Regions from separate parts of the Brachybacterium sp. NBEC-018 genome, predicted to be linked through region 2. Evidence: predicted binding sites of a transcription regulator. Region 2 holds the regulator's gene; each other region holds the start of a gene.
The links. Region 2 encodes LexA, which represses DNA repair genes until DNA is damaged. Its sites were predicted from a motif close to TCGAACANNTGTTCGA; they were not measured.

Region 1: NLU66_RS02435 (HNH endonuclease signature motif containing protein) is a predicted target of LexA. The motif match lies at 1,250-1,265, and genes of this name have one in related genera.
Region 3: NLU66_RS01170 (13E12 repeat family protein) is a predicted target of LexA. The motif match lies at 1,708-1,723, and genes of this name have one in related genera.

Annotation. Positions count from the first base shown of each region.
Region 1 covers NZ_CP100650.1:532,360-535,630, reverse strand. Annotated here, with positions in the region: gene NLU66_RS02440 (carbohydrate kinase family protein) at 1-1,060, shown strand, start outside; gene NLU66_RS02435 (HNH endonuclease signature motif containing protein) at 1,325-2,809, shown strand; gene NLU66_RS02430 (DUF899 domain-containing protein) at 2,823-3,271, opposite strand, start outside.
Region 2 covers NZ_CP100650.1:3,248,167-3,251,437, reverse strand. Annotated here, with positions in the region: gene NLU66_RS14755 (ATP-dependent DNA helicase) at 1-1,058, shown strand, start outside; gene lexA (transcriptional repressor LexA) at 1,170-1,880, opposite strand; gene NLU66_RS14745 (peptidoglycan-binding protein LysM) at 2,159-2,446, shown strand; gene nrdR (transcriptional regulator NrdR) at 2,473-2,931, shown strand; gene NLU66_RS14735 (HelD family protein) at 3,146-3,271, opposite strand, start outside.
Region 3 covers NZ_CP100650.1:263,141-266,411, reverse strand. Annotated here, with positions in the region: gene NLU66_RS01180 (sulfurtransferase) at 1-427, opposite strand, end outside; gene NLU66_RS01175 (VOC family protein) at 666-1,094, shown strand; gene NLU66_RS01170 (13E12 repeat family protein) at 1,806-3,271, shown strand, end outside.

The DNA.
Region 1 (3,271 bases), 1.1 Mb from region 2:
GACGGGCGACGACCCGCCCCTGGACGTGCTGCTCTCCGGCACTGTCTTCTTCGACATCGTCTTCACGGGCCTCGAGCGGCTGCCCCGCCCCGGCGAGGAGCTGTGGAGCCGCGGCATGGGCTCGAGCCCCGGCGGGATCGCGAACCTCGCCGTCGCCGCCGCCCGCCTGGGCCTGCGCACGGGCCTCGTCGCGGGCTTCGGGGACGACGCCTACGCGGACTGGATGTGGGACACCCTGGGCCGCGAGGAGGGCATCGACCTCAGCGCCTCCCGCCGCTTCCCCGGCTTCCACTCCCCGCTCACCGCGTCCGTCGCGACGGACGGGGACCGCGCCATGGTCACCCACGGCCACGAGCTCCCCGAGCCGCTGACCTCCCTGGTCATCGGCGCGCCCGCCGCGCGCGCCGCCGTCGTCGACCTTGCGGGGGAGACGACCTGGTGGGCGGATCTCGCCCGCCGCGGCTCGCGGATCTTCGCCGACATCGGCTTCGACGAGAGCGGCCGCTGGGACCCTGCGGACCTCGCCCCGCTCTCCCACTGCCACGCCTTCACCCCGAACGCCCTCGAGGCGATGAGCTACACCCGCACCGACAGCCCCGACCGGGCCGTGCGCGCCCTCGCCGAACTCGTGCCGCTCGCCGTCGTGACCGACGGTGCCTCCGGCTCCTACGCGATCGACGGCTCCACCGGCGAGGAGGCCTTCTGCCCCGCCGTGCCCGTCACCGCGACGGACACGACCGGCGCGGGGGACGTCTTCGCCGCCGCGATGGTGCTCGGCACCCTCGCCGCCTGGCCCCTCGCCGAGCGCCTCAAGTTCGCGGCCCTGTGCTCGGCGCTCGCCGTGCAGCAGTTCGGCGGCTCCCTCGCCGCCCCCGGCTGGGGCGACATCGCCGACTGGTGGCACCACCTCAGCGACGCCTCCGCCGAGGGCGACCTCCGCGCCGCCTACACCCGCGAGCCCTACCGCTTCCTCGAGGGCATCGTCCCCGACCACCCCGTCCAGGGCCGCCGTCGCGCCCAGGGCACCTTCGCGCTGCGCTCCGACGCCGGGGAGCACTGAGCAGGGCGACGTTCGAGTGTTTCCTCCACATCACTCAGTTATCCACATTGGTGGACGGTGTGGTGGATAACCGACGCGAGTCCCACCATCGACGCCAAGGGGAGTCTGTGCAGGTTGGCGCTCAGTCGTTGCTCCCCATCGCGCTGTTGTCCACAATTTCAGGTGGCATCGCCGAAACCCTTCCTCTCGGGGAACAGGTGTTCTAAACTGGGGTGACAGGCGACGGGGTCGATGGCCCGTCGGCGGCACGGGAGGGGTGGGGAGATGAGTGAGGGGACGGCAGGCGCCGAGGCGTCCATCGGGACGTCGCTCGCCGTCGCCGCGCCGCCGTCCTTCCCGCCGCGACGGATCATCCGCGCCCGCACGCCGCTCACCCTCGAGCGCATCGCCGCGGAGTCGGACGTCCGCATGGACGGCGTCGAGGTCCCGATCGCGGAGCGGCTCCTCGCGCGCCAGCGCCGCAAGTCCCGCGAGCTCGCCGAGGAGATCGGCGAGATCCACCTGCTGTGGGTCGAGGATGCCGACGACCAGGCGGACGTCAACGCCGTCGTCATCGCGAACACGCTGCGCACGGATCTCCCCACGGCGGAGCGCATGCTGCGCGACGCGCGGCTCGCCGTCACCGATCTGCCGCTCGTCCTCCGGCGCCTCGCCGCGGGGGAGATCTCCGTCCCCGCCTTCGAGCATCTCGTGCGCAAGGTCCGCCCGCTCGCGCCGGAGCAGCGCCGCGTGGTGGACTCCTACGTCGCGGAATGGGACCTCGAGAACATCCCGGCGGATCGCTACCGTCGTGAGCTGTCCCTGCTCGTGGCCTGGTGGGACGCGGATGCCGCGCGCCCCGGCCTCGCGGCGATGCGGGACGTCCGATTCGAGATCCTGGCGGAGGGCTCGGGGGTCGCCTGCCTCTCGGTCCTCGGGCCGATCCCCGAGATCTACGCGCTCATGAAGCAGGTGGACGGCACCGCCCGGTCCGTCCAGCGCGCCCAGCGCCGCGCGCTCGAGACCGGGGAGCCGGTGCCCTTCGACCTCGATGGCGACGTCGTCGCGAGCGGCCACCCGCTCCCGCTCGCCGCGCTGCGCTATGCGATCCTCACCCGCAGCCAGCTGGAGACGCCGGGCGTCGAGCGCCGGGGCGCGGATTCCCGCGTCAACGTCGTGATCCCCGCACTGACACTCCTGGGGCTGGCCGACGCCCCCGGCACGCTCGACGGCGTCATCCCGCTGCCCGCGCCGCTCGCGCGTCGGCTCGCCGCGGGAGCCCGCACCTGGCACCGGATCCTCACCGACCCGGCCGACGGCGCCTTCCTCCCCGTCCCCGCCGCCCAGTACCGGCCCACGACGGCGATGGCCGAGCACCTGCGGCTGCGGGACCCGGTGTGCGCGGTGCCCGGCTGCATCCGCGGCCGGCTCACCCCGGCGGAGATCGACCACATCGAGGAGTTCGATCACGAGGATCCCGGGAGCGGGGGAGCGACGGAGATCCGGAACCTCCACCGACTGTGCTGGTGGCACCACCGGTTGAAGACGGAGCGCCTGATCGATCCGGAGAAGGCGCCGGACGGCACGACGACGCACTGGGAGATCGGTCAGCTGCTCGCGCTCGACACCCGCCAGAACACGGACCTGCTCACCCCTGCCATGGTCGAGCTGCTCGAGGACGCCTGGGCGGAGCACGAGGCGGAGCGCCTCATCGCCTCGCTCGCCCCGCTCGACGAGGAGCCCGCCGAGCCCGAGCCGCCGCCCTTCTGAGCCGGAGGGCCGCTCAGGCCTCCGGCCCGTAGAGCGCGGCGACGTCCGGCGAGTCGAGCCACTTCGCGTAGGTCGGGCTCTGCGGCCAGCCGTCGGGGGAGTCCTGCCACTCCTCCTGCCGGCCGTAGGGCAGCACGTCCACGAGGGAGAAGGTGTGCCCCAGCTGCTCCGTGCCGCGGCCGGTGGTGTGCCAGGTGCGGTACACCGACTCGCCGTCGCGCAGGAAGACGTTCACGGCGAAGCCGCCGCCGGGCGGGGCGTCGACGTCGGCGCCGAAGTCGCTGCCCGCCGTCGAGAACCAATCCATCCGGTTGCCGACCTTCTCCCGGTAGGCGAGCGCCTCGGCGATCGGCCCCTGGGTGACGATGACGAAGCGGGCGTCATAGGGGCGCAGGAACTCGGTGCGGGTGAACTGGGAGGTGTAGCCCGTGCAGCCGCCGCACTGCCATTCCGCCCCCGGGG
Region 2 (3,271 bases):
CGATCGAGCAGCTGCGGGTCCAGGCCCGCACCGCCCACACCGACGCCAAGGACGCGGGGGACGAGGGTGTGGTCGGCACGGCCGGCGCGCGCAAGGCCGTCCGCTCGAGCCTGCAGGAGATCATCGACGTCTGCGAGCGTCTCCTGGACCCGGCGGAGGACGACGTCGTCTCCGTCTCCCACTCGCCCGTCACCGGGCGCTCGAGCGTGCAGGTGGCGCCGCTGAGCGTCGCGCTCGCCATGCGCGGGGCGATCCTCGAGCACCGCACGGCCGTGCTCGCCTCCGCGACCCTCGCCCTGGGCGGCCGCTTCGAGCCGCCCGCGGGGGAGGTGGGGCTCGCGCGCGCGGCCCGCACCGCGGTGGACGAGGTCCCCTCCCGCGAGGACCACGGCGCCTGGGCGGGTCTCGACGTCGGAAGCCCGTTCGCCTACCGCCGCCAGGGCATCCTCTACACGGCCGCGCATCTGCCGCGGCCGGGCCGCGAGGGGCCGAGCATCGAGATGCTCGACCATCTGACGGAGCTCGTGGAGGCCTCGCACGGCGGTGCGCTGTGCCTGTTCTCCTCCCGCCGGGGCGCGGAGCTCGCCGCGGAGCACGTGCGCGCCCGGCTCGACCTCCCCATCGGTGTGCAGGGGGAGGACTCGATGGGCAATCTCGTGCGGGACTTCCGTGAGGACCCGGACACGAGCCTCTTCGGCACGCTCACCCTGTGGCAGGGCGTGGACGTCCCCGGGCAGGCCTGCCGCCTGGTGACGATCGACCGCATCCCGTTCCCGCGGCCGGACGATCCGCTGACGGCGGCGCGCCAGGAGCGCGTGGACCAGCGGGGGAGCAGCGGCTTCATGGCGGTCTCCGTGCAGCATGCGGCGCTGCTCATGGCGCAGGGCGCGGGCCGGCTCATCCGCACGCAGGAGGATCGCGGCATGGTCGCGGTGCTCGACCCGCGGCTGGCGACGGCCCGCTACGGGCAGGTGCTGCGGGCGGCGATGCCTCCGCTGTGGCCCACCCAGGACCCGCGCGTCGCCGTCGACGCGCTCCGGCGGCTCAGCGCCTCCTGAGCCGGGCGGTCCCAGGGCCCGGGGGCGTCAGGCCCTGGGCCGGGACGAGCCCGAGCCCGAGCCCGAGCCCCGGCAGGACATGGGCCCGGAACGACCCGGCCTGGCAGGACCTCAGACCGCGCGGAGGACGGCGACGACCTTGCCGAGGATCTCGGCGGCGTCGCCGAGGATCGGCGTGAAGGCCGGGTTGTGCGGCATGAGCCAGATGTGGCCGTCCCGCTGGGCGAACGTCTTGACGGTCGCCTCGCCGTCGATCATCGCGGCGACGATCTCGCCCTTCTCCGCCGTGGGCTGCGAGCGGACGACGACCCAGTCGCCGTCGCAGATCGCCGCGTCGATCATCGACTCGCCGACCACCTGCAGCAGGAAGAGGTCGCCGTCGCCGACGAGCCGCTCGGGCAGCGTGAAGACGTCCTCGACCTGCTCCTGCGCGGTGATGGGGACGCCTGCGGCGATCCGTCCCACGAGCGGAACGGGCACGGAGGGGCCGGCCATGACCTCGGAGGGATCTGCCTCCTGCTCGGGGGCGCCGTCCTCCCCGGGCATGACGACCTCCATCGCGCGCGGGCTGCGCGGGTCGCGGCGCAGGAATCCCTTGCGCTCGAGCACCTGGAGCTGGTGGGAGACCGAGGAGGACGAGGTGAGTCCCACGGCGTCGCCGATCTCCCGGATGGTGGGCGGGTAGCCGCGCGAGCGCAGCGACGCGGTGATGGTCTCCAGCACGAGCCGCTGGCGACGGGAGAGCGCGGCCGTGGACTCGGACGGCGACTCCTCGCGCAGGCGGCGGAGCGGCGCGGGTCGGGACGGGATGCTCGGCGACATCGGGCGGTCCTCCTGGCTTCGTCTGTCTGACCCTCGCGGTTCGGTGGTCGTGTCACCCAGGGTAGGTCGGCCGGGAGCGAACTCCAAACATGTGTTCGAGTTTTCTCTTGCGTGTCGCGAAGCTCTGCCCTAGAGTCGCACAGAGATTCGATCGAACAGGAGTTCGTAAGATGCACACTCGTCAGGCCACCGTCACCGCCCTTCCCCTGCGTGACGCCTCCGCCGTCGCCCGCCCTGCTCGTGCAGGTGTTCGACTGGAGGTCACCCGTCGGGGCCGCATGCTCGTCACCGCGATCGCCTTCCTCCTCGGGCTGGCCGTCGCCGCCCTCGCCCTGCTCGTCCTCGACGTCCCCTCCGCCCTCGCGGGTGACGGGGCCGACGGCGAGCGGACGGTCACCGTCGCCGCCGGCGACGACCTCTGGTCCTACGCCGATCTCTACGCCCCCGAGGGCATGAGCGACGCCGACTTCGTCACCGAGGTCCGCGCGCTCAACGAGCTCCCCACCCCGCGCCTCACGCAGGGCCAGGAGATCGTGCTGCCGGCCGCGGATCCCGCCGGGCGCTGATCCCCCGGGCCAGGTACCCTGGCCCGATGCACTGCCCGTACTGCCGCCATCCCGATTCGAGGGTCGTCGACTCGCGCACGTCCGACGACGGCGGCACGATCCGGCGCCGGCGCCAGTGCCCCCAGTGCTCCCGCCGGTTCTCCACCACGGAGACGGCCTCGCTCTCCGTGCTCAAGCGATCCGGGGTGAGCGAGCCCTTCAGCCGCGCGAAGGTCATCTCCGGCGTGCGCAAGGCCTGCCAGGGCCGTCCCGTCTCCGACGATCAGCTCGCCGTCCTCGCGCAACGCGTCGAGGAGGACATCCGCGGATCGGGCCAGGCGGAGATCGACGCCCACGGCGTCGGGCTCGCGATCCTGCAGCCGCTCCAGGAGCTGGACCTCGTGGCCTACCTCCGCTTCGCGAGCGTGTACCAGGGGTTCGAGTCCCTCGACGACTTCGAGGCGGCGATCCGTCGGCTTCGCGACGAAGGTCCGGCCTCGTCCTGAGACTCGTCCACCAGGTGGTGGATAGTGGTCAGGAGACTCCCAGGGTGTGCGTAAGATAGCCCCCGTGCGCTCGCGCGGCGCACATCTGATCGGCGGTCGTGGAGGGGAAGCCACGGCCGCCGATCTCTGTCCGTGGACCCGCCCCGAGCGGAGCCTCCCGCCCGCCCCGGGCCGCGGGACGCCGGGCACCGTGGGGGCACAGGGCGCAGGAGGCTCAGCCGCCGACGCCCTCCGGCAGGTCCCGGGCGTGCACCACGCCCAGATGGGTCGTGGGCCGGGTCATCGCGACATAGAGGTCCCCGGCGCCGTGCTGCTCCACGAGCTCCGCCGGCTCCACGAC
Region 3 (3,271 bases), 880 kb from region 2:
TGGTCAGCTCGCGCCCCTCGGCCTGCCAGGCGGCGCGGCCGCCGTCGAGCAGACGCACGTCCGCGTGGCCGAACAGCTCGAACACCCACAGGGCGTAGGCGGCCCACCAGTTGGACTTGTCGCCGTAGAGCACGACTGTCGTCCCGCGCGTGATGCCGTGGCGGTCCATGAGCGCCGCGAAGGCCTCGCCGTCCACGTAGTCGCGGGTGACCGTGTCGTTGAGGTCGAGGTGCCAGTCGATCTTGACGGCGCCGGGGATGTGCCCGGTCTCGTAGAGCAGCACGTCCTCGTCGGACTCGACGACGACGAGCTCGGGGCCGTCGGCCTCGCCGGCGGCGATCCGCTCGGCGAGCCACTCGGTCGTCACGAGCTTCTCGGGATGCGCGAACTCCTGCAGCGCGGGACTCGGGTCGAGGGCGATGGGCATGGGGCCTCCTTCGAAGCGGCGCGGCGTGAGGGCCGGGAGTGGACGACGGGGCGCCGTCCGAGGCCGCTTGCGCGCCGGCGATGCGGACCCCACCAGTCTGTCACCCGGGAGGCGGCGATGGTGCGACGGGGTGCTCGTGTGAACAGCGTGCGTCCCCGGGGCGTCCGACGGGCGACGCCGAGGGCCGGAACCCGCGAAGTGCCTTCCCGGAGCACCCCTCGCGCCCTACCGTGTCGTCATGGAGAACCTGGACCAGGACCCCGTCATCCCCCGCCTCGACCTCGTCGTCCTCGACTGCCCGGACGCGCTCGAGCTCGGGACCTTCTACGCGAAGCTGCTGACCTGGCGGATCGAGGAGGGCTCCGACCGCGACTGGACGACCCTCACCCCGCCGCGCGGCGGCATCACCCCGGAGAACCTCGAGGGCGAGGCGACCCTGGCCTTCCAGCGGATCGACGACTACGTCGCCCCGACCTGGCCGACGGGCACCCACCCCCAGCAGTTCCACCTCGACTTCTCCGTGAGCGACGTCGAGGAGGCCGAGCCGCGCGTCCTCTCCCTCGGCGCGACGGTCCACGAGCACCAGCCCTCCGCCTCGGGGTCGTTCAAGGTCTACCTCGACCCGGCCGGGCATCCCTTCTGCCTCGTGCGGCATTCGGTGGTCTGAGCCAGGGAATCTGACACCTCGCATTCTTGTGGGAAGGCGCCCGATATTCCTTCTGGGGTTTCGGGCGCTTCTGTGTGTGGAATTGCGGGGTGTGGGTTTGTGGGTTCGCGGGGTGAGGGGTGGAGGGTCGAGGGTAAGGCGCGAGGGGCTGGACGGGTCGGGCCTGTCGGGGCGTGCCTGCCGCGCCGCCGTCCCTGCTGTGTCGGCAGCCCCCGAGGGTCGGCCATTCCTCCTGTGCCGGCAGTGCTCGTCGACCTGCTGACTCTGCTGTATCCCCAGCGCCTGCCTTCCTGACACCTCTGCTACTTCCGCAGTGCTCGTCGACCTGCCGTCTCTGCTGTACCGGCGGGGCTCCCCGGGCCTGCGGTGTCAGCACCTCGGCCGTGTCCCCTCGGCCTGTCGTTCCTGCTGTGCCTGCCGCGTTCGGCGTGCCCGCCGACTCCGCGGCGCCCGCCGTGCCCCTCGACTCCGCGGCGCCCGCCGTGCCCGCCGCGCCCGTCGGCTCTGCGGCGCCCGCCGCATCGGGCGTGCCTGTCGGCCCCGCGGCGCCCATCGTTCCTCCCCACTCACGGGTTATCCACAATTTCCACGGATGTGGTGGAGATGCTTGATCTCGAACGACTGTTCGGGGATGATGGGGGAAGCGAACAAGGGGTCGAATGCAGGGTGTCGTGTTTCGGATGCTGTAGGGCAGGATGAGGGAGGGGAATCATGGTCGAGCAGTGGATGCAGGACATGGCGTCGCTCCTCGCCGCGGCGCCGGATCAGGCCGCCCTCGCGTCCCTCCCGGATGCCGTCCAGATCGACCTCGTCACGGCCCTCGAATCCGCACGCGCATCGCTGAGCGCGGTCCAGGCGCGGGCGGAGGTCGCCTTCCGCGACGCGCAGCTGGAGGAGCAGCGCCGGCTCGGCGTGCCTCGCAAGGACCTCGGCCGGGGGATCGCGGATCAGCTCGCCCTCGCCCGCCGGATCACCCCCAAGCAGGCCTCGGACCAGCTCACCTTCCATCGCGTGCTGGTCGAGAGCCTTCCCCGCACCCTGCGCCTCCTCGAGGGCGGCCGGATCAGCGACTGGGGTGCGAACCAGGTGGCGCGGAACGTCCTGCTCCTGGACGAGGAGGACCGTGACCGGGTCGACGAGGCCCTCGCCCCGGTCCTCCCGTCCCTGACGGCCGGGGCGGCCGGCCGTCGGGCCCTCGCCCTCGCGCAGTCCCTGGATCCGGAGGCCGCCGTCCGCCGCCGATCCCTCGCGGTCGCCTCCCGGCGCGTGGGCCTGCGCCCGGCGCCTGACGGCATGAGTCATCTCCACGCCCTCGTCCCCGTCGAGGACGGCGTGGCCATGATCGCGGCGCTCCGCTCCGCGGCGGCGACCGCCCGGGCCACAGGGGAGAGCGGCGCGCTGCCGGTGGGCGCCGTCATGGCGGATTTCCTCGTGGAGCGCGTGACCGGCCGATCCCCCATGGTCGGGGTGCCCATCGAGATCCAGCTGCTCATGACGGATCGCACGCTGCTCACCGGTACGGAGGAGACCGCCACCCTCGACGGCATGCCCCTCCCGGGCGGCGTCGCCCGCGGCCTCGCGCTCGGTGCGACGGCGGCGCTCCGCACCCCGCATCGCACGTCGGTGCCACCCGGCACCGCCTCGCCGCCATCCGGCATCGGATCAGCGTCACCCGGCGCCGGGCCCCTGCTGCGCGGCGTCAGCTCGCCGCCACCGCCATCTGCGCAGGCATCATCGCCTCACTCGCCGCAGTCACCACCCGCGGACCGTCAGGGCACCACTCTGCCGATCGCCCCGCCGGAGGAGGCCTCGCGCTGGATCCGGCGGCTGTACACGGATCCCGCCACCGGTGAGCTGAACGGCATGGACACCCGCCGCCGCTTCTTCACCGGCTCCGTGCGCCGCTTCATCAGCCTGCGCGATCAGCACTGCCGCACGCCCTGGTGCGACGCGCCGATCCGGGACATCGACCACGTGCACCGCGCGGCCGACGGAGGCGCCACCGACCTCACCAACGGCGTCGGCCACTGCGAGCGCTTCAACCACGTGCGGGAGATGCCCGGCTGGGACTCGCGCCTCGAGCCCGTTCTCGCGCCCGGTGGCGCCATCGCGCCCGACCCCGCCATCACCTCCGACCCCGGCGCTGCATCGGGGAAGGTCCTGCGCATCACCACCCC